Regions from separate parts of the Jeotgalibacillus aurantiacus genome, predicted to be linked through region 1. Evidence: riboswitches for the same ligand, from Rfam matches in the RefSeq annotation. Region 1 holds a riboswitch; each other region holds the start of a gene.
What was found. A riboswitch is a leader RNA that binds a small molecule or an ion and turns the genes downstream of it on or off. The one in region 1 is predicted to bind S-adenosylmethionine.

Region 1 (7,605 bases):
AGACGTTTTAATTGTGATCGGTGAGAACAGAAAGCTACACCGGTTTGAAAAGCAGGGGGTGTAGGGATGAAGAAAAAACTTTTTCAGAACCCTCCTCTTTTTTTGATTGTCCTGTTTTTAACCGGAATCCTGCTTGGAGGCGCTGCACTTAAAATTCCTGCAGCAACCGTTACGCCGATCGGCTGGCAGGATGCTTTTTTTACAGCTGTTTCTGCCATGACAGTAACAGGTCTGGCGGTCGTTGATACGGGAACGGTATATACGACGTTCGGTCAGACGATTATTATGATCCTGATTCAAGTTGGTGGCCTTGGGATTATGACGTTTGCAGTAGTGGTTTTTCTAATGCTTGGCAGAAAGATTGGATTCAAGGAAAGACTGATCATTCAGCAGGCATTAAACCAAAATGCTGTAGGTGGTATTATCCGCCTTGCTATTCAGCTGATGATCTATTCAATATTAATAGAATTATTTGCGGTCATGCTTTTATCTACTGTATGGGTGCCTGAAATGGGATGGAAAGATGGATTATTCTTTAGTCTTTTCCATGCGGTATCAGCCTTTAATAACGCAGGATTTGGGCTGTTGAGTGATAGTCTGATGTCCTATGTGGGAAATCCTATGGTTAACCTTGTGATTTCTGCATTATTTATTTTAGGTGGAATCGGATTCACTGTCCTGGTAGATTTGTTCCGTTCGACATCCATTCGCAGATGGAGCCTTCACACCAAGCTGATGGTATCAGGTACACTGATCATCAACATTTTTGCCATGATCTATTTATTCTTTAATGAATTTGCTAACCCGGCCACACTTGGTGGGCTGACACTGGATGAGAAAATATGGGCAGCTTATTTTCAGGCGGTCAGTCCGAGAACCGCAGGCTTTAATTCTATTGATATTGCTTCTATGGATGATTCAAGCCTGCTTTTTATCATTATCCTTATGTTTATAGGAGCAGGCAGTGCATCAACTGGTGGCGGGATCAAGCTCACGACATTTATCGTGATTTTGCTCGCTACTGTCGCGTTCTTCAGACGAAATACAGAGATTCATATGTTTGATCGCGAAATTCGTCAGGAAATTATTTTTAAATCGCTTGCTATTGCCATGAGCAGTGTATTATTTATCATTGCAGCGTTGAGTATTATGACGCATACAGAGGATGGTGCCGGTTTCCTGCCGATTGTATTTGAAACGGTTTCTGCCTTTGGAACGGTTGGATTATCAATGGGGCTTACACCTGACTTATCAGATATGGGTAAATATGTAATAATGCTGGTGATGTTTATCGGAAAAGTTGGTCCGTTAACCTTATTCTTTTCAATCGCTAAACCGGATTATCGTAAAATTAAGTATCCGAAAGCAGATGTACTTGCTGGGTAATGGTTTATTTTCAGCAAGTGAATGTCATAACGAAAAAGCTGAAAAACGCAATGTGCGTCTTTCAGCTTTTTATTTTCGTTTAAACCGTTCTCCTGAAATTTTGCTGATTTTCAGCTCTCCTGTAAAAGGACTCAATAAATAGTTTAACTCTTCCACATCTCCATCATGGTTCAGCCATCGGTCGAATTGGTCAGGTGAAAGAATGACAGGCATGCGGTCGTGAATTTGGCTCATTGCGCTATTCGGCTCAGTTGTAATAATGGTGCAGCTTCTGATCAGGTCATTCTGTTCGTTTCGCCATGATTCCCAAAGTCCAGCAAACGTTAATGGATCCCCGCTGACAAGTTTTATTTCATAAGGCTGTTTGTTCCCTTCCTCTGTTTTCTTCCATTCGTAAAAGGAGCTCGCGGGAATTAAGCACCGTTTAGATCGGAAGGCTCTGCGGAAGCTCGGCTTTTCAGAAACGGTTTCTGCCCGGGCGTTAAAGGTTTTGTATCCGATTTTTTCATCTTTAGCAAAAGGCGGAATGAGCCCCCAGCGAAAATAAGCGGGGTATCGCTTCCCTTCAACACTGACAATAGCGGCTACCTGATTGCTGGGTGCAAGGTTAATGTGTGGGTAGACATCAAAGTCATCCCGCATATTGAATTGGTAATATTCCTTTAAATCCTCAAGCGCTTCGGTTAAAGAAAATCGTCCACACAAGTAAATTCCCCTCCTTATTTACTAACACTATCGTAACAAATAATAAAAACATTGCGAAGATAGAGAAGATTTAATCTTATTTCCTTTTACAGGAAAATGGTTGATTTATTTCGCATTGCGAATAATAATGAGGAAGTGTCATTTTTACATATCTAGGAGGGTGTTCAATTATGAAGAAATTTTGGTTAGTATCTGCGCTTGCTGCATCACTTATGCTTGCAGCATGTTCAGAGGAAACAGACGAATCAGCTGGTAACGCTGAATCAGCACAAGAGACAACAGAAGAAACGGAAGCGCCTGAAGAAACGTCAGAGCCGGCTTTATATGTTGTAGAGGATGAGGTTCAGACGGGTGATCTGACGATGACAGCTGTCAGTGCAGGTGTGACAGAGCAAATCGACGAAACAAATCGTGTTTATGAAGTCAGTTTCAGTATTACGAACAATGGTGAGGAAGAAGCTGTGATTACAGGTGATCAGTTCCGTTTAACAGATCTGGCTGATGAGGAAAAATCTGCCTATGGTGATCCGGTTGAATGGACAGTGCCTGCCGGTGAAACAGTTGAAGGATCACTTCAATTTGAGGCATCTGCTACTACAGCCTTTAAGCTGTTCGGTACTTTTGGCGAAGAGGAAATTGAATGGAGACTGCCAGGCATTACTTCACTGGATTAATGCATCAACCATTACAATTTGCTGAACAGTCTGTTTAATCGCGGTTCTGCTGTTGACAGAAGGGGCTTTAGTCTAGTAGAGTTATCATAATTAACTAAATAGTGTGGATTCTTATCAAGAGAGGTGGAGGGACAAGGCCCTGCGAAACCTCAGCAACCATCACACAAGTGAAAAGGTGCTAAATCCATCCCGTATTTTTACGGGGAAGATAAGGAGAGTTGTTCCGTTTTCTAACACAGGTCTTCTTATTCAAGCGATAAGAAGGCCTTTTTGTATAGACAACCTTGATAAGATCCACGAATACGGAAGGGGAAGTAACATGACTTTATTAGACGAAATGAAAAATCGCATCCTGATCGGTGACGGTGCAATGGGAACCCTCCTGTATTCGTATGGAACGGATCAGTGCTATGAGGAATTAAATCTTTCGCAGGCTGAGCATATCCAGAAAATCCATCGTGCTTATATTGAAGCGGGCGCGGACATTATTCAGACGAATACGTACGGCGCAAACTACCACAAGCTTGAGCGATACGGACTTGAGGAACAGGTAAGGGAAATCAATACTGCAGCGGTCAGAAATGCCAAAAAGGCTGCAGGTAAAGATACATTTGTTCTCGGGACTTCAGGAGGGATTCGCAGCTTTCGTCCTCAGTCCATTGAACTGAATGAAATTAAGCGAACCTTCAGAGAACAGCTTTACTGTTTGCTTTTAGAAGGAGTGGACGGGCTGTTATTTGAAACGTATTACGACCTTGAGGAACTGTCAGCCGTGCTTGAAATTGCCCGTAAAGAAACGGATCTTCCGCTTATTACCCAGATCTCGGTTCAGGAGCCTGGCGTCATGCAAAATGGAACGTCAGTGGCGGAAGCACTGCTGCGTCTCGAACAGGCAGGAGCTGATGTAGTCGGATTGAACTGCAGACAGGGGCCTTTTCACATGTTGAAATCACTTGAGCAGGTTCCGCTGCCTGAGCGAGCTTATTTATCATGTTATCCGAATGCAAGCCTGCCATCTTATACAGATGGTGCACTTCAATACAGTAATAATGCTGCCTATTTTAAGGAGATTGCCCCATCTTTCAGGGAGCAGGGGGTACGTTTATTAGGCGGGTGCTGTGGTACGACACCTGAGCATATCCGCTCCTTCAGTGAGGCGTTAAGTGGATTAGAGCCTGTCAGTGAGAAAGTGATTACACAGCCGATTGAACCAATCATCGTGAGAGACCGGGCAAAAGAGCTGCCTGAACCATTAACGGAAATCGTTAACCGGAGAAAGTCCGTGATCGTAGAGCTTGATCCTCCAAAGAAGCTGTCCACAGATTCATTTATGGAAGGAGCGAAAGCACTGAGTGAGGCCGGTGCAGATGCGGTGACACTTGCGGATAATTCACTGGCAAGCCCTCGGGTGTCCAACGAATCACTCGGCTATCTGATCAAGCAGCAGGGTGTCCGGCCACTTGTCCATTTAACGTGCCGTGACCGTAATCTGATTGGCCTTCAATCTCACCTTATGGGACTTCATACACTCGGGTTACATGATATTCTGGCCGTTACGGGTGATCCGACAAAGGTAGGTGATTTTCCGGGGGCCGCTTCTGTCTATGATGTGTCATCATTTGAACTGATTGAAATGATTGCCCAGCTGAATAAGGGAATGTCGATGTCCGGTAAGGATCTCGGTGAAAAAGCATCCTTTACAATCGGTGCCGCCTTTAATCCGAATGTCCGGAGTGTGGAACGTGCTGTACAACGTCTGGAAAAGAAAATTGATGCTGGAGCAGACTACTTTATGAGTCAGCCGGTCTTTTCGGAAGAGAAGCTGATTGAAACATCGGAAGCCGTAAAGGATCTTGGAAAACCTGTGTATATCGGGCTGATGCCTTTAACAAGCAGCAAAAATGCAGACTTCCTGCATAATGAAGTACCTGGGATTAAATTGACGGATCAGGTCAGGGAACGGATGGCTGCTGTATCAGGAGATCGTGAAAAATCGCACCGCGAAGGGATTGCGATGACGAAATCTCTGATTGACACAGCGCTTGATTTATTTAACGGAATTTATTTAATCACGCCGTTTATGCGATATGAAATGACGGCTGAATTAACGAGATATGCCAATGAACAGGCAGCAAAACGCGCCGGGGGGAATCAGTATGTCACGAACAAACTTCACTAAACAGCTTGAAAAACGCATTCTCATTATGGACGGTGCAATGGGAACGATGCTTCAGGAAGCGAATCTGACTGCGGAGGATTTTGGAGGAGAAGCACTGGAAGGGTGTAATGAAAACCTGAACAGAACCCGTCCTGATGTTATTGAAAACATTCACGACGCTTATTTTGAAGCAGGTGCGGATATTGTTGAAACGAATACTTTCGGAAGTATGAGCGTCGTGCTTGAAGAATATGACATCCAGGCTGACGCCTATGAATTGAGCCGTCTTGGTGCTGAATTAGCCCGGAAATCCGCAGATAAATGGTCGACTGAAGAACGTCCCCGTTTTGTAGCAGGTGCAATGGGTCCAACAACAAAAACATTAAGTGTTACCGGTGGAACAACGTTTGAAAACCTTCAGGCGTCGTATGCAGAGCAGGCACGCGGACTGATTGATGGAGGCGCAGATCTTTTACTGATCGAGACAAGTCAGGACCTGTTAAACGTAAAAAGTGCTTACCTCGGTATTCAGCAGGCATTTGAAGAAACCGGAAAAGAATTACCACTGATGATTTCCGGAACCATTGAACCGATGGGGACAACACTTGCCGGACAGACGATTGATTCTTTTTATATCAGTGTTGAGCATATGAACCCGGTATCTGTCGGACTGAATTGTGCGACCGGACCGGAATTTATGCAGGACCATATCCGCTCGTTATCTGAAATCAATCAGTCTTATGTCAGCTGTTATCCAAATGCCGGACTGCCGGATGAGGAGGGTGTATATCATGAAACACCTGAAACGCTTGCACGAAAGCTGAAAGGATTTGCTGAAAAGGGCTGGCTGAATATTGTCGGCGGCTGTTGCGGGACGACACCTGCACATATTAAAGCGATTGCGGACGTCATGAAGGATTATGAACCGCGTAAGCAGAGACCTGAAAAGCATCACACCGTGTCAGGAATCGAGCCGCTTGTCTATGATGATCCATCCATGAGACCACTGATGATCGGAGAACGGACAAATGTCATTGGCTCAAGAAAGTTCAAACGCCTCATTGCGGAAAAGAAAATAGAGGAAGCATCGGAAATCGCCCGTGCCCAGGTGAAAAAAGGCGCACACGTCATCGATATCTGTCTGGCCGACCCGGATCGCGATGAAGAAGAAGATATGGAAGCCTTCATGCAGGAGGTTGTCAAAAAAGTGAAGGTACCTTTAGTCATTGATTCTACAGACGAAAAGGTAATTGAAAAAGCACTTCGGTATTCTCAAGGTAAATCGATAATTAACTCGATTAATTTAGAGGATGGGCTTGAACGTTTTGATGCAGTTGTACCACTTGCGAAAAAATATGGTGCTGCACTTGTTGTCGGAACAATTGATGAAAAAGGAATGGGTGTATCAGCGGAACGCAAGCTTGAAATCGCTAAGCGTTCATACGACATTCTGACAAAGGATTACGGTGTTCACCCGACTGATATCATTTTTGACCCGCTCGTTTTCCCGGTTGGAACAGGGGATGAACAGTATATTGGTTCAGCCAATGCAACAGTGGAAGGAATCCGTCACATAAAAGAGGCCTTCCCGCAGGTGCAAACCGTGCTCGGCATCAGTAACGTATCCTTTGGTCTACCTCCGGTTGGCCGAGAGGTGCTGAATGCCGTGTATCTGTACCACTGTACACTTGCAGGTCTGGATTATGCGATTGTCAATACAGAGAAACTGGAGCGTTTCGCTTCTATTGATCCCGCTGAGGTCAAAATGGCTGAAGAACTGTTATTCAATACGACTGATGAATCACTCGCTGAATTTACCGCCTTTTACCGTGGTAAAAAGAAAGAAACGGCTTCAGGACTTCCGGATATGCCGCTTGCGGAGAGGCTTGCCTATTATGTCGTAGAAGGTACAAAAGAAGGTTTGCTGCCGGATCTGGAGCAGGCGCTCACTGAGTACGATGAGCCGCTATCCATCATTAACGGCCCTTTGATGACAGGCATGAAAGAGGTTGGACGCTTGTTTAATGACAATCAGCTGATTGTAGCTGAGGTGTTACAGAGTGCTGAAGTCATGAAAGCAGCTGTTGCTTATCTTGAACCGCACATGGAAGCGTCTGATGATTCTTCCTCTAAAGGTAAGGTACTCCTCGCTACGGTAAAAGGGGACGTACACGACATCGGTAAAAACCTTGTAGAAATTATTTTAAGTAACAACGGTTTTGAAGTGGTTGACCTTGGCATTAAAGTAACCCCGCCGGAGCTGATCGAAGCCATCCGTCGTGAAAAGCCGGACATTGTCGGTCTGTCAGGTCTGCTCGTTAAATCAGCCCAGCAGATGGTCATTACGGCAGGAGATATGAAGCAGGAAGGCATGGAGATTCCAATTCTGGTTGGCGGAGCGGCACTCTCGCGTAAATTTGTGGATACAAAAATTTCACAAAACTATGACGGTCTTGTTTTATATGCAAAGGATGCGATGAACGGTTTGAGCCTTGCGAACCAGCTTCAGGACGAATTGGAGCGTGCCAAGCTTGTAGAAGAGCGGGAGGCGAAAAAGGGAGCCATTGCATCAGCAGCTCCTGCCCCTAAACGTGAAAGCAATGTCGGTGTACTCGAAAAGCCGGCTGTTGCCCCTGCCCCTGTTTTTGTGCCGAATGATGTGCAGCGTCATGTGATCAGCTC
Region 2 (7,605 bases), on a different contig from region 1:
GGAATGCGAAGTATTGCGTCTTCATCCCAAAGGTTAAATGCTTTGATCAGCTCCTGCCCCTGAAAGGTGATCTCTCCCTGTTTGGCATAAAGTTCTGAGATTACATTGTTACTGACGGTATGAACGTGAAGCGAGCATCCGGCATCTGTCAGCTCATATACTTTCTGGTGCAGCAGTGTTTCAGCGGAAGGCTTTAAATGAGTATCATGAACCGGACGGCTATTTGCATCTACTAACAGAAAATCTTCGTCAGTCCTTTTGTATTTATCTTTTCCGCTTGCTGTCACAAGAAACTGAAGAGGGGAATCTGAGACTTTAATAGACAGATTACCGCTCGTTCCGGGGAACCAGCCGCGCGCGCCAAGCGTGTCCTTTACATCCGCCAGTTCATTCCAGCGTGTCGTCACATCACTCATCGCTGCACCACCTCCTGTTGCTGTTCGAGATACTGAATGATCTCATTAAAATCTTCAAATCTTTGATAAGGAAGGTTTAATTCCCGGCATTTTTCTTCCAGATATTCACCGCAGACAAAAACGAGATCCGCCAATTTAGCGGCTTCAAGGTCCGTGACAGAATCGCCAATCACGATTTTCTGTACATCATCCCCGGCGAGCCTTCGAATGATACTCGGTTTACAGCAGCCACAATCGTTAGAGCACTGGCTGTCACATGTGTGAGGCCAGGTAATCCGGATCGTGTCGTCTGAAAAGTCACTGTCGTTACAATACAGCTGGTCATCAAGCTGAAACGGTGCAAGCATCGGTTTCACAAAGAAATCAATGCCGCCGCTGACAATGTTTAAAGGGACATTTTCCTTTCTTGTATAGGCGACAAATTCCCCGAAGCCATCGCGAATTTCAGCTGTTTCGACAACGTATTGGATAATGTCTTCTTTCAGTGATGAGGGAAGCATGGCAAACATATTTCCCACTCCTTCCCGGATCGTTATTTCCCGGGAAAGAATCTGGTCTTTAATCGGCTCCCAGCCAGGAGGATTAAAGTGACGCATGATGGAAATAATGTTGTCTGATTTTGTAATCGTCCCATCAAAGTCGCAAAAAATCATTTTGGACATGCCTTTACCCCCAAAGTGCCAGTGCTTTTTCAAGCTCCGGAGATTTAGAGGCAGCTGTTTGAAGGCTGCCACCTGCAACGACTTCATCAATCGCATCACGGAAGGCTTTCGCTCCGGCAGCTGCTCCGTCCGGATGACCGTGAATACCGCCGCCTGCATTGATAATCGAATCTGTGCCAAAGTCCTCGATCAGCTGAGGAACAAGTCCGGGGTGAATGCCGGCAGATGGAACAGGGAATGCCCGTTTCAGTCTGCTGTCAGAGCGAAGTGCATCTCTGATCGCCAGTGTTTCACTTTTTTCCATAGCCACACTGCCGTATGGAGAAGGGAACAGGACAAAATCAGCTCCGGCAAGTCTCAACAGCTTACCTAACAGTACCTGGTTTGAAATACCGTAAAGGGGTGAAGCCGTCAATGCACCGGACACAGCAGGGTGCGCCATGATCGGCACATGAATGTCCGGGTCTTCAGCGAGACTTTGCAGGGTATCAAGACCGTAAGCAAAAACGTTAAATAGTAACGCATTCGCTCCCAGTTCAACCGCACGCTTCGCTTTGTCTTTTAAATCAAACGTTCTTCCGGAAAGATTGACTGCATACAGTGTACGGTGTCCGGAACGCTCATATTCTTGGTTTAGTACCTGCACGCCAAGTTCCACCCGTTTTTCAAATGGTGTAAGTGGATTGTCAAACAGAATTTCATCATCCTTCACAAGATCCACACCACCGGCAGCCTGCGCGCGAAGCTGTTCAGTAAAAAGATCAGTGCCGCGTCCGATCATACCTTTGAAAATGCTCATCAGGAGCGGACGGTCGTGAACATTTAATGTTTGTCTGATGGTCTCAATGCCAAACTGTGGTCCAGGGAACTGTTTTTCAAGCTCTGTGTCCAGCTCAATATCAATCAGCTTCACTTCCCCGTCCAGGGACAGCTTTCCGAAAATCGTTGTTAAAATCGCCGGAATATCAGAGCTGAAATTTGCAGCCGGATACGCAATTTTGATCAGGCCTGCTTTTCGTTGTCCTAAATGAGAAGCTGATTCCAGTGCGGGAACCTCCTGAACAGAAAGCACCTCACCCTTATGTTTCTTTAACTGCTCCTGATCCACAGCCGGAAGGTCGGTCCATGATCCAACCGTCAAGCCGAGGGCAATCGACTCTGCCTTTTTCTCTAAGTTGCCTTTCGCATCGTGTACAAGGTATGTAGCCGTAATCTGAGACATGATAAGCATCCTTTCAGTGATAAAATCAGTATTTTGAGAGCGGTGGGGACTGAACAATACAATGATAAGTTGGAACGATACAAATATGATTCGGATCAGTACAAAAAGGGTGAGGAACAGTACAAAAATGAAGGTGTGAAGTCGTATCAGTACAAAAAAATCTTCATTCGATTGAATTAAGCAGTGAAACAGTACAATAAAAAGCTGATTCGATACAATAACTCACTCAAACAGTACAAATCCCTTCGGCACTGTTCACCCACCTGACTAAGCAAGATCCAGCTGACTTCGTTCACCCACCTGTTTAAGACAAATCCATATACGCGTTCATTCACCCATCACAATATGAATAAACAAAAAGTCCGCTCCAAAAGAGGAAGCGGACATTTACAGTAAACGTTCTTCCTCTTATCCTTCAGCCATTGCTGTGAGAATTAGCACCTTGAATCAGCGGTTAAGCTGAAACAGGTTGCCGGGTTTCATCGGGCTCGTCCCTCCACCTGCTCTTTATAAGAGTTCATACGTATTCAGTTGGAATTAAATTCATGTTTCGAATTATCGCAAAAAAAATTGTGCAGGTCAATAACTTTTCAGAAAAAATTTTTTATTTAAAAAATGCGTTGACAAAATGGAATCCTATTCCGTAAACTTGCAATTATGAATTTCAAATGAACCAGAAAACACCAACTGAATACCTTCTCTTATCGAGAGTTGGCTGAGGGAATTGGCCCTGTGAAGCCCGGCAACCGGCCCTGTTTACCATTTTGGTAACAGGGACACGGTGCTACATCCAACAGACATTTTTTGTCTGAGAGATAAGAGGTCGAATCCGATTTATTCTGCCTCTTTCTATCATGGAAAGAGGCTTTTTTATTGTTAATCCACCAGGAAAGGAGCAGCCGGATGGGAAAAGCAGAGCGTTTAAAAAAAGCAAAGCCGCCCGTACAAAAAGACACATATGGAGGCCGCCTGCCACCGGGGCAGACCCTGACGGAAAAGTTTCCGATTCTTCATGAGGGTGAGGTGCCGGAATACGATCTCAAGCTTTGGGATTTCCGCCTTTTTGGAAATGGTATAAAAGAGAAACGCTTTACATATGACGAATTATTAAACCTTCCTCAGACGACGATTGTCAAAGATATTCACTGTGTAACGAGGTGGTCGAAGTTTGATAATGCGTTTACGGGTGTGACGATTCGCGAGCTGTTGAAAGACGTTGAGATTCCAGAAAACGTACGCCACGTGATGATTTACGGCGACTATGATTATGAGACGAATTTGCCGATTGAGGATTTACTGAAGGAGGACATTCTCCTTGCACACTCTTATGACGGTAAGCCTTTAACGCCAAAGCACGGTTATCCTTTCCGTCTGATCGTTCCACATTTGTATTTCTGGAAGAGTGTGAAGTGGATCAGAGGCATTGAGTTTCTGACAGAGGATCGCCCCGGCTTTTGGGAGCGTAATGGTTTTCATAATTATGGAGATGTATTTGAAGAAGAGCGTTTTTCCGGAGAGGATTTAGATATTCCGGAGGATGAATGGCATAAAAAAGAATTTGATTAAAGGAGAGAATCGCATCATGACAGTACTGCAGGAAAAAACGTATCAGCCATTTACAGAGGAATCAGTCCTCGTTTACTTAGAGCAAAAAGGATTCATTAAAGATCGCAAGGAAGCTGACTGCAAAGAGGTCGGTGATGGAAATTTAAATTATGTGTTTATCGTTCGTGACAACACGACAGATCGATCCATTGTGGTGAAGCAGGCATTGCCATATGCAAAAGTGGTAGGGGAAAGCTGGCCGCTGTCACTGGACCGTGCGCGGATTGAGCGGCAGGCACTGCAGGAGGCGGCAAAGCATGTCCCTCATCTTGTGCCTGAAGTGTACGACTATGATGACACGTTTGCGATTACGGTCATGGAGGATCTGTCTGATTATGTGATTTTGCGGAAAGGCCTGATTGAAGGGAACCGTTATGTGAATCTTGCGGAGCACATTGGACGGTATCTTGCAGAGACGCTTTTCCATTCTTCGGACGAGGCACTTGGGCCGGTTGAGAAGAAGAAGCTGGCGCGTCAATTTGTGAATCCTGATCTGTGTGATATTACAGAAAAGCTCGTATTCACGGATCCTTACTTCAACGCTGAATCCAATTCATACGCTGAAACTCTTGAGGAGACGGTAAATGAGCTTTGGCAGGACGATGCTCTGCTTTTTGAAGTCGCAAAATTGAAAAAACAATTCCTGACGGAGGGTGAGGCACTGCTGCATGGTGATCTCCATACGGGCAGTGTATTTGTCACAAGTGGCGAAACGAAAGTCATTGATCCGGAATTCGCTTTTTTTGGACCTGCCGGGTTTGATGCCGGCGCATTTTTGGCCAATCTTACGCTGAACTTTATTGCCCAGCAGGAGCGTTCTTCAGAGGGAGATCGTCAGGAAATCAGTGCTTATCTGCTTGAGGCAATCGAACAAACGTGGGCAGTGTTTGAGCAGCGCTACCGTGAGCTGCTGAAAGAGCATGCAGTGGAAGAACGCTACAAGTCAGATGAATATGCTGATTACATTGTGAAGAAAATCTGGCAGGATACGCTTGGCTTCGCAGGCTGTAAAACGATTCGCCGCATTATAGGTCTTGCTCATGTAGAGGACATTGACGGGATTGAGGATGATGAGTCGAGACTTCGTGCTCAAAAACGCGCGATCGAGACCGGCCGTCACTTGATTTTTAACCGTCAGCAGTGGCAATCTCCATCAGACTGGACTGCTTACTTAAAGGAGCTGGTGCAGCCATGACAGTCAAGCAGGATTTTATTAAACCGGTCATCTGGGAAGGTGAATCAATCAAGCTGTTGAATCAGCAAAAGCTTCCTGGAAGTGTGGAATATATTTTTTTAACGACAGCAGAAGATGTATGGGATGCCATCGTTGAGCTGAAGGTACGCGGAGCTCCGGCGATTGGCATTACAGCTGCTTATGGTCTTGCGCTATGGGCGAAAAATAGTGAAGCAGAAACAACGGAAGAACTGTTACAAAGCTTAAAGAAGACGGCAGACTATCTCAACTCTGCACGCCCTACAGCGGTCAATCTTGCATGGGCGCTTCACCGGCTTGTGCGGGTGGCTGAGCAGCAGTCAACGATTCCTTCGATCAAAGGTAAACTCGAGCTTGAGGCAATTGCCATCCAGCGCGAGGACGAGGAAACGTGCCGCCTGATCGGGGAAAACGGCTATTCTCTTTTACCCGAGGGAGCCAATGTGTTAACCCACTGTAATACGGGTGCAATCGCAACCTCTAAATATGGTACAGCACTCGGCGCATTTTACATTGCAAAGGAACGTGGTAATGAAATCCACGTCTATGCGACAGAAACGAGACCCGTTTTACAGGGAGCGAGACTGACGGCATGGGAGCTTCAGCAGGCTGATATTGACGTCACGCTGATTACGGATAATATGGCTGCCCACGTGCTGAAAACGAAAAATATCGATGCGATTATTGTAGGCGCTGACCGGATTACGGCAAATGGAGATACGGCGAATAAAATCGGCACATACGGCCTTGCGCTTTTGGCAAAAGCCCACGACATTCCGTTCTACATCGCAGCACCTTTATCTACGATTGATCTGGATACAGCAACCGGAGAGGACATCGTGATTGAAGAGCGCAAAGCGGAAGAGGTTACGCATCTTGGAGGTCAGCGCATTGCCCCGGAAGGCGTTCAGGTATTTAACCCCTCGTTTGACGTCACGCCAAACGAACTGATTACTGCCATCATTACCGAAAAAGGCGTGATCAGAGGAGATTATCAGCAGGAATTACAAAAATTATTTTAACAATAGCACGGGATGGGATTCTTTTTCAGGGCCTGTGCCGCCTGATACTTTAATCAATTAACCTTTTAAAGGAGAAAAGAACATGAAAAAAACAGCACTTTTACTCTTACTTATTTTCACGCTGGCGCTGGCAGCCTGCACCAACCAACAGCCTTCTTCACAAACAGAGGAAGAACCGCCGGCAGATACAGAAGTGGCGGAAGCAGAAACAGATAATACAGAGGAGCAGTCCTCACAGGGTGCAACGGCTGACATTCCGGAAGCAGTAGATCAACCACTTAAAATTGCGGCGATCATGGAATTCTCTACAGGAACGTTCGCATCTCAGTATGTAAGCGGACTTGAATCTCAAATCGCCAAGTTTGGTGGAGAGGTTCAGGTTTACAACGCGAGTAATGATCTGTCAAAAATGGCCAACCACCTTCAGACAGCGATTAATCAGGGAGTTGATGGCATTCTGATTGACCATGGTCGTGCAGAAGCACTGAATCCTGGTGTTCAGGAAGCACTGGATAAGGGAATTCCCGTTGTCACGTTTGACAATGACATTTCACTTGAGGGTGTGACCTCGATTAGTCAGGATGACTACAGTCTTGCCTGGGGTACGCTGAAGAAAATGGCACAGGATATTGATGGAGAAGGAAATATCGTTTATGTATGGGCAGGCGGGTTCACGCCGATGGAAAGACGTAACGTGATTTATGAAGCGTTTTTAGAGCATTATCCGAATGTGAAGGAAATCGCGCGTTTTGGAAGTGTAAGCAACAATACAGCACTTGACTCACAAAGCCAGATGGAAGCTGTTTTGAAGAAGTATCCTGAGGAAGGCTCAATCGATGCTGTTTTTGCACCATATGATGAATTCGCTAAAGGTGTTACACGTGCGATTCAGCAGGCGGGACGCGATGAGATCAAGGTTTATGGCATTGATTTAAGTGATGAGGACCTTCAGATCATGCAGGCTGAAAACAGTCCGTGGGTGACGACGGCAGCAACGGATCCTGCTGAGGTAGCGGCCGTTCAGGTGCGATTCCTTTATCAGAAAATCGCCGGAGAAGAAACACCATCCATCTATTCGCTTGATCCTTCTGTCGTCAATGTAAGTGATCTGCCGGATGAGCCGGTGACGATGGCGAACGTTGGAGAATTTATTGAGGGATGGGGCTCACCGAATGTAGCGCGTTCCCCATGGATGGACGCACTGGAGGCGAAAAACGCACAATGAGTTATCTACAGGTTCAACAGCTGACGAAATCATTTGGTCCCGTAAAGGTGTTAAAACAGGTGGACTTCTCCGTTGAGCCTGGCGAAGTTCATGCCCTTCTCGGTGTAAATGGTGCCGGGAAGAGCACCTTGGTCAAAATTTTATCCGGTGATTATGAAAAGGATGGGGGAGCCATTCTCGTAAACGGTGAGGATGTTCATTTTACAGAGCCTGCCGATTCGCAGAGAAAAGGCATTGCGA
Region 3 (7,605 bases), on a different contig from region 1:
TTGTCTTCTCATAGAGCAGATCCTCAAGATTTTCATCTACAACCACAATAGAGGTCGTCTGGATTTGATCAATCGCCTGCTCCAACTGCTCACGGGTCACATCTTTTTCGAAATAGATCGGTTTTGATGTCATGAGCTTTGCTCCTTTGAGGCGGCGCAACGTACGTGCTGAATAAGACTGTGATGAAGTCAGTAAAGTAAAACCTTCCGGGATTTTGACTGTTTCCCCGTTAACCGTGTGTGAAAGAGCGAATACAGCTGATTCCTGAGATTCATGGAAATACAACAATCCATTTACAGTGAGGTGTTCAATCTTTGTTTTTAATTGTTCAAGAGATAAGTCTTTTGCAAGAGTCAACTTTCCATTTACCGTCAGCTTAACAGAAGACTGTATTGAATCGAGGTATGCGTTATTCAGCTCATGTTTCCCATTGATTGTTCTTGGCTTTTCACCTGAATACGTTTCAGACATGCCAGTCATATGCTTTACTTTGCTTTGAATGATTCCCTGCAAATGTACCGGGGAGACTATCGAGCCAACAACATATAGTCCTTCGATTTTACCTTGAAGGTCTTCTTCTTCAATGTCATCATCGAAAATAACACTTCCAACTGTAAGTAATTGAACGGGGTCCGCAATTGACTGAAGGTATTGCCGTGACAGAACGGTTTCACCTGTAAGGGTTTGAAACTCTCCATTTATTTCAATGCTTGCCCCAACGTTTTTACTTTTTAAAGAAGATAACAAGTGAGCCGTCTCTCTCGAATAAATAATACAACCTACATTTTCAATGCTTTCGATTTCAGAGACCGTTTTCTCCGTCGCTTTCGTTAAATTGATGACTCCTACATTCCCAATTCGCTGCTTTTTCATGTTAATCTTCCTCCAATTTCTTTTTTAATTGTTTCAACGCCTGACTTAATTTGTAGCGGACCGTAGCGGCAGGCAGATGCAGCTGTTGACCAATTTCTTTACTTGATAATCCAATCCAGTACCGCTTAAAGATAATATCCTTGTATTCCTGTGACAGATCGGCAAGTAATTCAGTGACCTCAATATGAGTAAATCGCTGATCCAGTCTGATTTGCTCAAAGTCATCCTCCCACCCTGTCAGCCGCTGCTCTTTTCTCCGTTCATCAACCAGCTGATTTTTCATCACCCGGAAGAACCAGGCACGCTGTTTATAAACAGGCAGTTCCTGAAGCATACTTTCATGAGCAAGCGATTTGATCACAGCCTGCTGAATCAGGTCATCTGCTTCCTGTTCATGTCTTGCAATTGACCTGGCAAACCTGCGCAGATTAGTTTCCAATTCCAGATACAACTCACTGGACTCCATCGGCTTCACTCACTTTTTCGTGGTTTCATGTATATAACGTTTCGGCATCGGAAAGTGTTGGACCTTTTTTAAAAATAATTTTCCCCATAGAAAAAAGCTCCCCTCAAAGAGAGAAGCTTTTCACCTTAATCCTCCACCACACCAGGTGTTTTAAATCTCGGGAATTGAATAGCGATCGCAATGATTCCTGACAATGCGATCAGCATTGGATAAATACAGAACGGTACAATCTCCACAGGAGAAATGCCCGCTACACCTGCTACTGCAAGCAGCTGTGCACCGTATGGAATCAGCCCCTGCACAGAGCTTGAGAAAATATCAAGCAGACTCGCAGATCTTCTATTGTCGATACCAAAACGTTCTGAGATCTGTCTTGCAAGCGGACCTGCCGTAATAATTGAGATCGTATTGTTCGCTGTTGCGAAATTCACCGTACTTACGAGGCCGGCAATCCCTGCCTCTCCACCGCGCTTGGAATTGACTCGTTTTGTAACAGACTGAAGCAGAAATTCAATGCCGCCATTCTGTTTGATGAGTTCCACCAGTCCACCAAGTAAAATCGCAATCATCGCAAGCTCAAACATATTAGAGAATCCTGTTCCAATCAGTTCGATCAAGGTCAGCAAACTGAATTCACCAAGTCCTAGACCTACAATTCCAGCAAAAATAATACCGCCAAGCAAAACAAGAATGACGTTTGCTCCTGCAATCGCAAAGATCAGTACGCCTAAATACGGAAGCACCTGCAGGAGATTATAAGGATTCGATTCCTCCAATGAGGCACTTGATCCCGTTGTCATCACAGCGAAAATGATTGCTGTAATGATCGCAGCCGGAAGAACGATTTTAACATTTGCTTTAAACTTATCCTTCATCTTCGTTCCCTGCGTGCGTACTGCTGCAATGGTCGTATCTGAGATAATGGACAGATTATCACCAAACATCGCGCCACTCACAATCGCACCCATCGCCAGCGCAACACCGATATCTGTCTGCTCTGATACACCAAGTCCGATCGGTGCCAGCGCCACAATCGTACCTGTAGAAGTCCCCATAGAAATAGAGATAAAACATCCTATAATAAATAATCCGACGATCAACAGATTCTGCGGTAAAAAGGACAGTCCAAGATTGACCGTCGAATCTACTGCACCAGCACCATCAGCAACGGATGCAAAAGCTCCTGCTAAAAGAAAGATAATGACCATCAAAATAATATTCGGATGACCTCCACCCTTAGACAGCTGCATCACCTTCGTCTGAAAATCAGTTTTGCGATTCATCAGTAAGGCGACCAAAATCGCAATAAATAAAGCAACCAGCACAGGCATTAAATAAAAATCACCCGTGATTACACCTGAACCAATAAATAATAAAATAAATATGCCAAACGGAATCAGAGCAAGCGGATTACTCTGAGGTATTTCCTGATTCGTCATAAGAATGCACCTCCAACCTTTTGTTTTAACAAATCCTATAAACTTCAAACCTGCGGCCAAACAAAAAAGCTTCTCCCATAAGAAAAGGAAGAAGCTTTTAATCAAAAGCAAACCACTTTTCTTATCTCCCAGGCTCATGCCTGCTGGAATTGGCACAGTACTCATCCAAGTCTGCTGCCGAGGCTTCAAAGGGCCAGTCCCTCCACCTCTCTTCATAAGAAGGTCTTGCAGGTATTTAATTTATTGTTGAATGATAAAAGATTTAAAAAAGGATGTCAACGGATCTTGATAACTTCGGAAGATTCATATTATTTCGTCGCTGATTACCTGAGCGGCTGAAACCGTTTCCTTCCATAATACATTTCTAAGGGTAAAAGCAACCATCCCTATAAGCAAGCAAAATAACCCCACAAACATAAAAACCGCACCTGCACCGAATAACCTGACAAGTATCCCACCGATTAATGGGCCAACTACAACACACAAGCTGCATATGGTCTGATTAATACCTGATACTCTCCCAATATTCTCTTTCGAAGTATGCTTATGGATGATATATTGAAATCCCACCGAGTATAAACCCACACCAAGACCAATGATAGCACCGAAAATGATGGGCTGCCATAAAGGGAATCCTGCCTCAAGTAATCCAATTCCTCCAAATCCAATTCCAACGCAGGCAAGACTTCCACCCATGAGCCAACCGTAATCCCGCAGATTTGAAAATCGATTTAACAGCACAATCATGACAACGGCACCCGCTCCGGAAGAGGCAAACAGATAACCGATTAATTCAGGTTGATCAGGTGACAGCTCTCTGAACCATGTAGTGAATTGAATATCAATCATCTGGATTGTAAGTAAACCTAAAAAAGCGAGCATAAAGCTGACCCATAGTGGACGGCTGGTAAAAATGATCAGCCAGCCTTCACGCCATGAAATCCAAAAATCACCTCTATTATTGTGAGCCATAGCATAAGAATCTTTTTCAAACACTGAATATTCTCTTCTCATACTGAATAAAACAAAACACGAAATAATGAGCATTATTGCGTTGATCAAAATACATATTTGCGGTGATACTGCTCCTGCTATCACTCCTCCAATTAACGGTGCTGCAATTTTAGAAAACTGCAGCATGATTCCATTTAAAGAAAAAGCCTGGAAAAGCTGATGCTCTGGCACCACCTCTTTTACCATCCCCTGTTGAGCAGGATAATGAATCAAATTCACCACTGATCTGCACGCAATGATGAGTAGCGCGAGCCATGGACCCGAAACGAAGACCAGCATAAGCGTCAACACCACACTGATAAGATCAGCCAAAAACATCATTTTCAGCTTGTCAGTCCGGTCGGCAAACACTCCTGAGAACTGACCTAATAGCGCTTGCGGCAATGCCATTGCAACGGGAATTAAAGCGATTAAAAAAGGATCTGCCTGCCAGACGAATCCAAATAAAATCATAATCGCGACAGCATCAAAATAATTTCCCATGACAGAAATTGAATAAGACGAAAACATCTTTACAAACAAACGATTGCCCCAAATAGAACGATCTAATTTACCTGCTGACATATAACAATCACCCTGCTTCCTGATTAATATCATCAGTTTAGTGGCTCAATGTCAGAGGATGATCAAATGAACAGATTCAGACGCTGTTTTACCAGACTTACCTTTCGATCCGGCAAATACTCCCGTTTCATTTCGTCTGCATTTGCTTTTAAAAGCATAAATAATTCTTCATCCAATTTAAGTTTATCTAGTAAGAGAAGCGTGATTTCAAAGTAAAAAAAGAGATGAGATGTAAACTTTGTATTTTTCACCACATGATATCCCTGCTCTATATCCTCACGACCTTTTTTAAACGAGCCCCGCTGGAGATGGAGAATTCCAGTGATCACATAAAATATGCCAAGCTCCCTTTGCAAAGGATTATTCTGATAAAACTGTTCCATCTCAATAAATAGTCGATTAAATTCACTCGTTTCTCCACCGCATAGCAATAGAATCAACTTAAAATTCATAAGGGAAGGGTTAAATCCGTGATCAGATTTCAGCAGTTCAGGGTATTTTAACGTCATCGACTTAAACTGTCGATCAGCTTTTTTAAGGTCTTGATCCATTACAAATAAATAAAACAAACCTAATGTCTCAGCTTCAAAATGTGATCTTTCAGAAAACACCTCTTTCTCGAGTCCACGCTGAATATACTGAATGGCTTCACGAAAATTGCCAGTCTGAGTGTGATAAATATGAATCATGTAATACAGTTTTTGATCCATATTGGCATGATCATTGATGAACCAGTCAATATCAGCCTTCATAAAGGCAAAAACAGGCTTATATTCTTCCGGAACCATAAACCCTAAATGCTTTTCCTCAATAAACGTTTGCATGGCTTCTCCATGACCAAATAGATGATATCGCTTAATCAGACCTTCAAGCATCTTATTTATTTCCGGATCCTGATAGGCTGCGTCATCCATTCCAACATCAATTTTCTTCAACACATACCCATGACCTTTTACGGTCTCTATCACAATAAAATCAGACAGCTTCTTCAGTTTCTTCCTCACACGGTAAATATGATCATCCACCGTTCTGTCTGTAGGCGCATCCATCGGCCAAACCGCATCGAGCAGCTGAGACCTCGAAAATACCTGGTCGGCACGTTCATAAAGAAACTGTAAAAGAAAAAATTCTTTTCTTAATAATTGAACTTGAGTGCCTTTATACGATGCAGTATAGTCTGCAAGATTAAAGGTTAGTTGAGACATAAAATCACCTTTTATAACAAGTTTTCTTTTATTATATCGATAATTCTTGATTACGTGGAAATTAAAGGAGATTTCACCCGGATAACAGAATAGTAGCATGAGGAACAGGAAAGGACCAGTCAAATTGAAACATGCTTTAATCGTCATTGATGCCCAGCAGGAGCTGATTGAAGGAAATGAACAGGAAGCTGGCATTGTAAATAAGGAATTATTGATCAAAAATATCAACTTTGTCATTCAAAAGGCGCTTGATGCTGAAAGTAAGATTATTTTTATCTGTGATAAAGATGTAGCCAATGGAGAGGGAGATGGGTTCGAGGTACATCAGGACATTAACATTCCGCAAGGGGCAGTGAAATTCGAAAAATATGCAACGAATTCATTTCACGGGACGCCTTTGCTTGAGTATTTGAAGGAGCAGGAAATTGGCCACCTCGTCATTGCCGGCTGCAAAACGGAGCATTGTATTGATACTGCTGTTCGCACTGCTACCATTAATGGGTTCGATGTCACCTTAGTGGGAGATGCCCATTCTACATCAGATTCAGCTGCCTTATCTGGTGAACAGATTATTGCGCATCATAATTCGACACTCCATGGACACTATAACGTTGAACACTTTTCTCTTGTCCGTCAGTCGTCTGAAGAATTGTTTACTCCGACACACGATGAATATCGTTAACGCGAAAAAAGTTTCCCTGCAAACTGGGAAACTTTTTTAAATATAAATATTCATTCCTGTTGTCAGGGTTCACTGGCCATGTGTTGTACTAAATTCATAAACCTGATATTTCCCAGTGTCTGAAGAAAATTTTAAAACATTTCGATCCTCAGGTATTCCTTCAAAATAAGCACCGATACAGCCCGTTTTGCAACGATGTCCAGACAATAGGATATTTACATTATCATTTCCATGTTTCTTCTCGATTTCATGCATGAAGCTGAAAATCCGTTTTGCAAACAACTCAGGATCTTCTACCCCTTTATACACGTCAGGATCGGGTAACGGCCCTTTCATATGTATATCTTTCACTGGTAATTGATCAGCCTCACCTACATCAATCACATTTAACCTTTCATCTGTGAGTGCCTGTTTCCCTGTCACTATCTCCGCTGTCTGGACTGCTCTTTCCTGTGGTGAAGAATATACGAAATCAAATTTCACATTCTGTAGTTCAGTCTTCAATGAATGTGCTTGTGAAATACCGTTTTCATTTAACGGAAGCCCTGTTCTGCCCTGCATTTTTCGTTGCAAATTTAAATCTGTCTGGCCGTGCCTGATGACATAAATCATAACCCTATCCCCCATTTTTGGTCTTTGTTAACAGAATACTGAAATTTCTTTTTACATATTTTATCATACAATGTGTGCAAGTTAGATGGATGTCTAATGAAAGTCCCGATCCTTGAATTGGAAGTGATGGAATTAAATTTTGAAACGATTGAATGACGGTCAGGAATGAAGGAATTAACAGGGTGTTGTGATGGAAAAAATGAGGCTGCTTGAGGTAGTGAGGGAATTAATTTCTCAAAAGACTGAAATAATTCCCAGAAAGATGGAATAAAATTCTGAAACGATTGAATCTCTCACTCAAGTGATGGAATCCCGCGGAGCAGCCCCACAATCAAACCACACAGCCGCTTCCGCGTGATCCTCCTTCATGAGGTGACCCCTGCACAAATCTAAAAAACCTCCCCACATATACTGTGAGAAGGTCAAATCATCACCTGAACAAATCCACTAAACGATCCCAGAAGCTTTTCTCTTCCTGAACCGCATCCTCTGTCTGCTCTTCATCCGGCTTCTGAATCGCCGCTGTCTTAATGACAAACTGAACGGTTTCCACGTTTTCATTCTGCTCGGATACAAATGAAACCGGCTCGAAATCGGATTTGTCAAACTCTCCGATCAGTTCATTGATTTCGACTTCAATCTGATCCGGCAGGTCACTTGTGGCATCAGCGAGTTCAGCTGTGCCGTCGTTTAGCTGGACAGCGCCGTTTTCAAGCTCTCCTGTTCCCTCATTTACACCGGCTAAGCCG
Region 4 (7,605 bases), on a different contig from region 1:
ATCTCCGGGCTGCTCAAAAGCGTTCCTTCAATGACTTTGCAAAGTGTGACTCCCTTATCCGTCACACTTACGATGTTTTTCGCAATCGTAATATACTTCTGTTTTTTCAGCGTATCAATAATGGACGCGCGGGTTGCTTCCGTACCAATCCCTTCCACTTCCTTTAACACAGCCTGATCCTGTTCGTCTTCCAGCAGTTTACCCGCTGTTTTCATCATTAAGATCAGCTGACCTTCTGTATAGGGCTTTGGCGGCTTGGTCACGTCCTCTTTCACGGTTACCTTACTCGGCAGCGTATCCCCCACCGTTACATTTGGCAGGATCGCGTCCTTTTTATTTGTCTCATTAAACAGCTCTTTCCATCCGCGAATTTTTTCCACAGTTCCTTTTGCGATAAATGGAAGTCCGTTTATATCCACTTCGATGACGGTTTCCTCATAGTGATAATCCTCATGAAACATTGCCAGTGTGCTGTTAACGATTTCCTCGTAAACATTCCGCTCCATCGGCTTCAGTTTTTCAAGACGGTCTTTTGTCAGCAGCTTTCTCGTCGGGATGATGGCATAGTGCTCCTGTACTTTCTGATCCTGAACATATTTTGGCCTTGGGCGTGAATGCTTTACATCAAATGAAGCGCCTACTGATTCTTTCATTTTTTCAACCTGTGCCGCCAAATAGTTAAATTCATTCCTTGTAATAAACGGACAGTCGGTTCTTGGATAAGACACGAGTTTTTTCTCATACAGATCCTGAACCGTTTTTAATACATTTGAAGGACTGTACTTAAATCTCCTGTTCAGCTTCGCCTGCAGAGTTGAGAGACTGTGCAGACTTGGTGCCTGCATTTTCTTCTGCTTCTTTTCTGCTTTAGAAACGTTACCGAAGAGCGTTTTTCCTTCTTCAATTTGATGTTTTGAAAGGATCTGTGCAGCATCTTCTGACGTTTTAAACGATTCTTTATGTTTCGTCTGAAAGTTGATTTCTTTTGCCTGATGATCAGCGAGCAGCTGGAAAAACGGCTCAGGCTTAAAGTTTTCGATCTCATGCTGCCGCTGCCAGATCATATAAAGCGTTGGTGTCTGAACGCGGCCAACGCTGAATGGTCCGTCAATTCCTTTTTCCTGAAGCAGCAACGTATACAGCCTCGACATATTCATACCGACAAGCCAGTCACTCAGCTGTCTCGTTTGCGCTTCGTCATACAGAGACAGATAATCCTCCCCATCCCGGAGCTCCTGAAATCCTCGACGGATCACGTCTTTTTCAAGCGAATTAATCCATAAACGTTTCGTCGGTTTATGCATCATATTAGCCTGTTCAATAATAGAGCGGGCAATATTTTCCCCTTCACGGTCACTGTCTGTTGCCACGATAATCTGATTCGCTTTTCTTAAAAGGCCTTTTATGATGTTAAATTGAGCCCGTTTTGCGTATGGGACTGTAAATTTGAATTCATCCGGAATAATCGGCAGCAGATCAAGCCGCCAGCGCTTCCATTCTTTTTTGTAGGCATGTGGCTCCTCCAATGATACGAGATGTCCGAATCCCCAGGTAATGGCGGCACCACCCGGAAAAAGCGGATCGGAGATTTCATAATAGCCATTGCTTTTTTTAGCGGATGAAAAAGCATCCGCGTAGCTTTTTGCCTGTGATGGTTTTTCAGCAAGGATGACTGTGTACAAGGGAATTCCTCCTAAGTTGTTTTTGAGGGGATTTGTTTGGGGAGTGCTGCGGATTGTTTTATTTTATCATTGTTGGGGATGGAATGCGAACGTTTATTCGGAGAGTGGGTTGATGTTGTGAAAAGTATAGGAGTATGTTTGTATAAACCGGACTGGGAGCATCCTTCGCTTTCTTTTGTCTAGCTGCGGCGACTAGCCCCTCGAGGTCATAAGTCAAAAATGAACGAGGGTAAAGAGCAACCCTCGTTTCATTTTCGTCTTATGCTTGTCGGGGCTGGACGAGTCGCCTCCGCTTTTCTAAGGCCGCGCGGTGAGCCAGCTAGCGCTTTGCGCTACGCTGTCTCACCTGTCGCTTCTCTGCAGTAGGAGTCTACGGATGCCCCCAGCCCTTTGAGCTGTTTTCTACAATCTTATTGATTGAAATAAGTGATGGGAAAACCGGTCCCGGACCTTTGAGATGAAAACGGGAATATTCGATACATTTATTTGTTAGAACAGTACAATTCGGTCCGCAGAACGATACAAATCACAATCGGAACATGACAAATAAAGTCATTTACAAGGTGAACATAACAATAAAAATTTGAAACGATTAAAATAAATTTTAGATCGATTTAATTAATCTCTGAAACAGTACAATTCCTCCATCCCCACACAAAGACGCATAAAACTAAAAAACCGGAACCTGCACAAGTCAGGTCCCGGTTCATTATTTACAAATGATTACGCGTTTACTTCCGCTTTAAGCACGTCAGCTTTGTCTGTTCTTTCCCATGGAAGGTCAAGATCATTACGTCCGAAGTGTCCGTATGCTGCTGTCTGCTTGTAGATTGGACGGCGCAGGTCAAGCATTTTGATGATGCCGGCCGGGCGAAGGTCGAAGTTGTTGCGAACGACTTCGATCAGCTTTTCTTCATCTGCTGTTCCTGTTCCGAATGTGTCGATTGAAATAGATACAGGCTGTGCTACGCCAATTGCGTAGGCAAGCTGTACTTCACATTTGTCAGCAAGGCCTGCTGCTACGATGTTTTTCGCTACGTAACGGGCTGCATAAGCACCTGAGCGGTCAACCTTTGTTGCATCCTTACCAGAGAATGCGCCACCGCCGTGACGTGCATAACCGCCGTATGTGTCAACGATGATCTTACGTCCTGTAAGACCTGCATCTCCCTGAGGTCCTCCGATTACGAAGCGGCCAGTCGGGTTGATGAAATACTTTGTATTGTCATCGATCAGGTGTGCAGGCACAACCGGCTTGATGACATGCTCCTTCAGATTGCGCTGGATACGGTCCAGGCTTACTTCAGGGTGGTGCTGAGTTGAAATAACGATTGTATCGATGCGTACAGGCTGGTTATTTTCATCATACTCAACCGTTACCTGTGTTTTACCGTCCGGACGAAGGTAAGGAAGAACGTCTTCTTTACGTACTTCTGTCAGGCGTCGGGATAGTTTATGTGCAAGTGAGATTGGAAGAGGCATAAGCTCTTCTGTTTCGTTGCAGGCAAAGCCGAACATCAGCCCCTGGTCACCCGCTCCGATTGATTCAATTTCAGCGTCAGTCATATTGCTTTCACGATCTTCAAGGGCACGGTCAACACCTGCTGCAATGTCAGCTGACTGCTCATCGATTGATGTCAGTACTGCACATGTTTCAGCGTCAAAGCCGTATTTTGCACGTGTATAGCCGATTTCACGAATCGTTTCGCGCACGATTTTCGGGATATCAACATAAGTAGATGTTGAAATTTCTCCGGCTACGAGTACAAGACCCGTCGTTACAGATGTTTCACAAGCCACGCGGGCATTCGGATCATCCTTTAAAATGGCATCAAGAATTGAATCAGAAATCTGGTCACAAATTTTATCCGGATGTCCCTCCGTTACGGACTCGGATGTAAAAAGATGACGTTTTGTTGACATGAAAGTCTCCTCCTTGTGAAGCGTATATAGTCGACGGTACTCATTACCCTTAGAGATCGAACGTTAACCTTTTATGATCTTCCAAGTATCGGCCAAAATAAAAGAAACCTCTCCCCATGTTTGTGAGGAAAGGTTCATTCGTCAGATCGCCTTTCACTCTTATCGTTCAAGACAAGTTCGTCTTGCTACAGGTTAGCACCTTCGCTCAAGTGATGGTTTTACCGCAAAAGCTGTTCGCTTTTTTGCAGAGCAGGTTGCTGGGTTTCATAGGGCCTGTCCCTCCACCAGCTCGGGATAAGAGTATCCGTTCAAAGAACAATCATACGGAAACAGCCGGGTGATGTCAACACTTACTTTTTCAGAAACAGAGTCACGATAAATGTCAGAAAATACGAACAGATTTCTTCTTTATTTCATTATAATGTAAGGGCTTTCAATTCAGGGCTGGAAAATGTTATGTTTAATAGGTGAAGTATTTTTACTTAAGCAACCAGGAACTTTTTCTGTGACAATCCTGTAAATTCGATTAATTAGTATAGACTATTTAAGTTAATGTGTTATACTAATTTCGAACAAAGGGATAACCATTTTTAAAAAAGGGTGGGAATGCAATGACAACAATCCGGAATTCATCAGACCTTCAGGAACTTCTTGCAGGGAACAATGTTCATAAAAACTTATCTGTTCCTCAGCTGACTGAAAAAGTCCTTATGCGTGAAGAAGGAACATTAACCTCAACCGGAGCAGTCCGTGCCGAAACAGGTACATATACCGGCCGCTCACCTAAAGATAAATTCATCGTTGATGAGCCGTCTGTACGTGATCAGATTGACTGGGGCAATGTCAACCAGCCAATTTCACAGGAATCTTTCGAGCGTCTATATGAAAAGGTTCTTGCACATCTGTCAGAAAAAGAAGAGCTCTTCGTATTTGAAGGGTTTGCCGGTGCCGATCTTGATTCAAGATTACCAATCCGTGTCGTAAATGAGCGCGCGTGGCATAACCTGTTTGCCCATCAGCTCTTTATCCGCCCGAAAAAAGATGAGAGCTGGAGCAGCCCGACAGAGTCACCATTTACCATTTTGTCCGCTCCGTCTTTAAAAGCCGATCCGGCTAAAGACGGCACCCGTTCTGAAACATTTATCGTCGTTTCATTTGAGCAGCGTACCATCCTGATCGGCGGAACGGAATATGCCGGAGAAATGAAAAAGTCAATCTTCTCTGTCATGAACTACCTGCTTCCGCAAAAGGATATTATGCCGATGCACTGCTCAGCCAATGTTGGAGCTGAAGGTGATGTTGCCCTGTTCTTCGGACTTTCCGGTACAGGAAAAACAACGCTGTCGGCAGACGCTGACCGCCGCTTAATCGGGGACGATGAGCACGGCTGGTCTGATAACGGCGTGTTCAATATTGAAGGCGGCTGCTACGCAAAGTGCATCCAGCTTTCAAAGGAAAAAGAGCCACAGATTTATAACGCGATCCGCTTCGGATCCGTACTTGAAAACGTTGTGCTGGATCCTGATACGAAAGAACCTGATTACGATGATTCATCACTGACAGAAAATACGCGTGCCGCTTACCCGCTACAGGCAATGGATAATATCGTGGACCCAAGCAGAGCGGGACATCCAAATACGATCATTTTCCTGACAGCTGATGCGTTTGGCGTACTGCCTCCGATTTCGAAATTAACGAAAGAACAGGCGATGTATCATTTCCTAAGCGGATATACATCAAAGCTTGCCGGAACAGAGCGTGGCATCACTGAACCGGAAGCAACATTCTCAACCTGCTTCGGCTCACCGTTTCTGCCATTGAAACCAACCGTTTATGCTGAAATGCTAGGTAAGAAAATGGAAGCTCATGATGTAGAAGTGTTTCTCGTTAACACTGGCTGGACAGGTGGCGCCTACGGAACCGGATCCCGCATGAAACTTGCTTACACAAGAGCCATGGTCCGTGCAGCCCTTCACGGTGAACTGAGAAACGCTGAAACAACGAAAAACGGACTATTTGGTCTTGAAACACCGCTTCACGTTCCAGGTGTTCCGGATGATGTACTCGTTCCACGTTTTGCATGGCCGAGCGAGGAAGCTTATGAAGCAAAAGCAATGGAGCTTGCACAGAAATTCAAAGAAAACTTTAAGAAGTTTACGACCGTTGATGAAAAAATCGCTGAGCTTGGCGGTCCAGTTATTTAATACTGATTGGGGTCAATCAACGAACGTACACATAGAAAAAAAGAGTCCTTAACAGGGCTCTTTTTTAATGCTTGTTATTCTACGAAACCTGCCGGGACATTCCTTCGCTCCTTTGTCTAGATGTGACAGGCAGGGACTAGCAAACTTTCTGCACAATTTTTAAAATTATCAAATCATTTAGGAATACAACTCGAAGTGCACAAACCAAAGAGACTATAAAAACTGTATGAGGGCTGGGGGACATCCGCAGACTCCTATGGCGGAAAGGGACAGGTGAAAACCTTGTGCGAAGCGCAAGGGGTTCACCGCCCGGCCATGGAAAGCGGAGGATGTCCCCCAGCCCGGTTTTTTCTATCTTCTTCTAGGTATGAGGAATGTCCCGGCACGGCTTTCGAAAACTACCTTCTAGTTAAAAAGAGCCCAATTATGGACTCTTTTTAGTTACTCGACTGCAATGTCTTAAGTTCATACGAAATAATCGTTGCCTGGTCGCGCCATTCGAGGCGGTGTATTTCTGCGGTTCCTTTTAGTTCACCTTCAATTGTTTTGCGCACTTCAAGAGGCACATGCATTGGATAAAGCCTGTATCCGTCCTTGACCAGCTGAAAAAAGTTTTCCTGCTGACGCACTTCTTTTCCTTTTGTGACAATCATTGTGTTCATTTCAAGAGGCATCCCCATGACCGTTCACTCCTTTCTGCTGTTTCATCCATGTCGTTAATTTCCTTACTACTCCCAGGTTTTCAAGCGGTGGAAAATTATGATCGAAGTGTTCATAATACCACGTTTCGCAGTGTTTACCGAGTTCCTTCAGACGATTTTCAAGTCTCAAGGCGTGTTCGAAAGTTACATTTGTATCTAATACGCCATGTATAATCAGAACCGGACATTGAATACGCTCTGCATCGTAGAGCGGTGTTCGCCATTTATAAGATTCGGGCTGAGTTTTAGGAGAACCGCCAATGACTCTTTTCATCATTCTTCTCATGTCTTTTCTTTCATCATACGTCAGTTCCATATCTGATACGCCGCCCCAAGTGACCAAAGAAGTGACATGTTCGAGTTCTACGGCTGCCTGCAGCGCCATGACGCCTCCGCGGGAGAATCCGAAGATATGCAGCCGCCCGTTTACAGATGGATGATCTCGTAAATAGGCAGCTGCTGAGAATACGTCATGACGGTCTTCCCCGGCAAAATCCTCGTTGCCTTCTCCCCCTCTGTTTCCCCGGTAATAAGGGGCAAAAACAACGAAACCCTGCTGGGCAAACTGGGCAATTCTTGAGGGTCTGACCATACCTACTCCCTTGATCCCTCCACGCAAGTAGAGAAACGCATCATATATCCCTTCTTCTGCAGGCTCAGCTAAAAGTCCTTTTACCCGAAGGCCGTCTGACCAGTAAATCACTTCATGCATTTTGACGGAGGCAACCGGTGAAGGATAGGGATTTCTGGTTAATTCAACACCATCGTTCATATTTTAGCTCTCCCTTTATCAAGCTGATTCAGGAAAGCCAGCGAGTGCTTCAGCACATCATCCTTCATGATAAAGCTGTAGGCATCGTCTTGCTGCTTTTCAACGAGATCATCTTGTGTCAGCACCGGCCCTTCTGTCTCATGAAAGTCGTCCTGATCATAAAAGGACTGAAGCTCTGTAAAAAAAACATTTTTGATGATCGGTGTATCAAGATGTACTTTATATTGTCCGATATAATGTAATTCCCCTGCTTCTGCTCCAAGCTCTTCCCTGATCTCTCTTCGTGCAGCCTGTTCAGGATTTTCCCCCGGCTCCACTTTACC

Region 2: another riboswitch for S-adenosylmethionine. It lies ahead of H7968_RS02735 (2,3-diketo-5-methylthiopentyl-1-phosphate enolase); the one in region 1 lies ahead of H7968_RS14985 (bifunctional homocysteine S-methyltransferase/methylenetetrahydrofolate reductase).
Region 3: another riboswitch for S-adenosylmethionine. It lies ahead of H7968_RS15875 (Na+/H+ antiporter NhaC family protein); the one in region 1 lies ahead of H7968_RS14985 (bifunctional homocysteine S-methyltransferase/methylenetetrahydrofolate reductase).
Region 4: another riboswitch for S-adenosylmethionine. It lies ahead of metK (methionine adenosyltransferase); the one in region 1 lies ahead of H7968_RS14985 (bifunctional homocysteine S-methyltransferase/methylenetetrahydrofolate reductase).

What each region holds. Positions count from the first base shown of each region.
Region 1 is NZ_JACNMS010000005.1:93,848-101,452, forward strand. It holds gene H7968_RS14965 (potassium channel family protein) at 1-64, shown strand, start outside; gene H7968_RS14970 (TrkH family potassium uptake protein) at 67-1,386, shown strand; gene H7968_RS14975 (SOS response-associated peptidase) at 1,456-2,091, opposite strand; gene H7968_RS14980 (DUF4352 domain-containing protein) at 2,262-2,765, shown strand; SAM riboswitch class I at 2,874-2,980, shown strand; gene H7968_RS14985 (bifunctional homocysteine S-methyltransferase/methylenetetrahydrofolate reductase) at 3,085-4,944, shown strand; gene metH (methionine synthase) at 4,922-7,605, shown strand, end outside.
Region 2 is NZ_JACNMS010000001.1:576,602-584,206, reverse strand. It holds gene H7968_RS02745 (methylthioribulose 1-phosphate dehydratase) at 1-416, opposite strand, end outside; gene H7968_RS02740 (2-hydroxy-3-keto-5-methylthiopentenyl-1-phosphate phosphatase) at 413-1,078, opposite strand; gene H7968_RS02735 (2,3-diketo-5-methylthiopentyl-1-phosphate enolase) at 1,083-2,300, opposite strand; SAM riboswitch class I at 2,706-2,816, opposite strand; SAM riboswitch class I at 2,999-3,122, shown strand; gene H7968_RS02730 (sulfite oxidase-like oxidoreductase) at 3,204-3,866, shown strand; gene mtnK (S-methyl-5-thioribose kinase) at 3,883-5,100, shown strand; gene mtnA (S-methyl-5-thioribose-1-phosphate isomerase) at 5,097-6,140, shown strand; gene H7968_RS02715 (sugar ABC transporter substrate-binding protein) at 6,223-7,365, shown strand; gene H7968_RS02710 (sugar ABC transporter ATP-binding protein) at 7,362-7,605, shown strand, end outside.
Region 3 is NZ_JACNMS010000006.1:82,668-90,272, reverse strand. It holds gene H7968_RS15885 (hypothetical protein) at 1-874, opposite strand, end outside; gene H7968_RS15880 (RNA polymerase sigma factor) at 876-1,325, opposite strand; gene H7968_RS15875 (Na+/H+ antiporter NhaC family protein) at 1,466-2,779, opposite strand; SAM riboswitch class I at 2,898-3,000, opposite strand; gene H7968_RS15870 (MFS transporter) at 3,083-4,357, opposite strand; gene H7968_RS15865 (winged helix-turn-helix domain-containing protein) at 4,420-5,562, opposite strand; gene H7968_RS15860 (isochorismatase family protein) at 5,687-6,244, shown strand; gene H7968_RS15855 (histidine phosphatase family protein) at 6,314-6,856, opposite strand; gene H7968_RS15850 (YhgE/Pip domain-containing protein) at 7,287-7,605, opposite strand, start outside.
Region 4 is NZ_JACNMS010000004.1:15,702-23,306, reverse strand. It holds gene H7968_RS13010 (type IA DNA topoisomerase) at 1-1,682, opposite strand, end outside; gene metK (methionine adenosyltransferase) at 2,406-3,605, opposite strand; SAM riboswitch class I at 3,762-3,906, opposite strand; gene pckA (phosphoenolpyruvate carboxykinase (ATP)) at 4,217-5,809, shown strand; gene H7968_RS12995 (DUF2584 domain-containing protein) at 6,247-6,489, opposite strand; gene H7968_RS12990 (alpha/beta hydrolase family protein) at 6,473-7,282, opposite strand; gene ytkD (RNA deprotection pyrophosphohydrolase) at 7,279-7,605, opposite strand, start outside.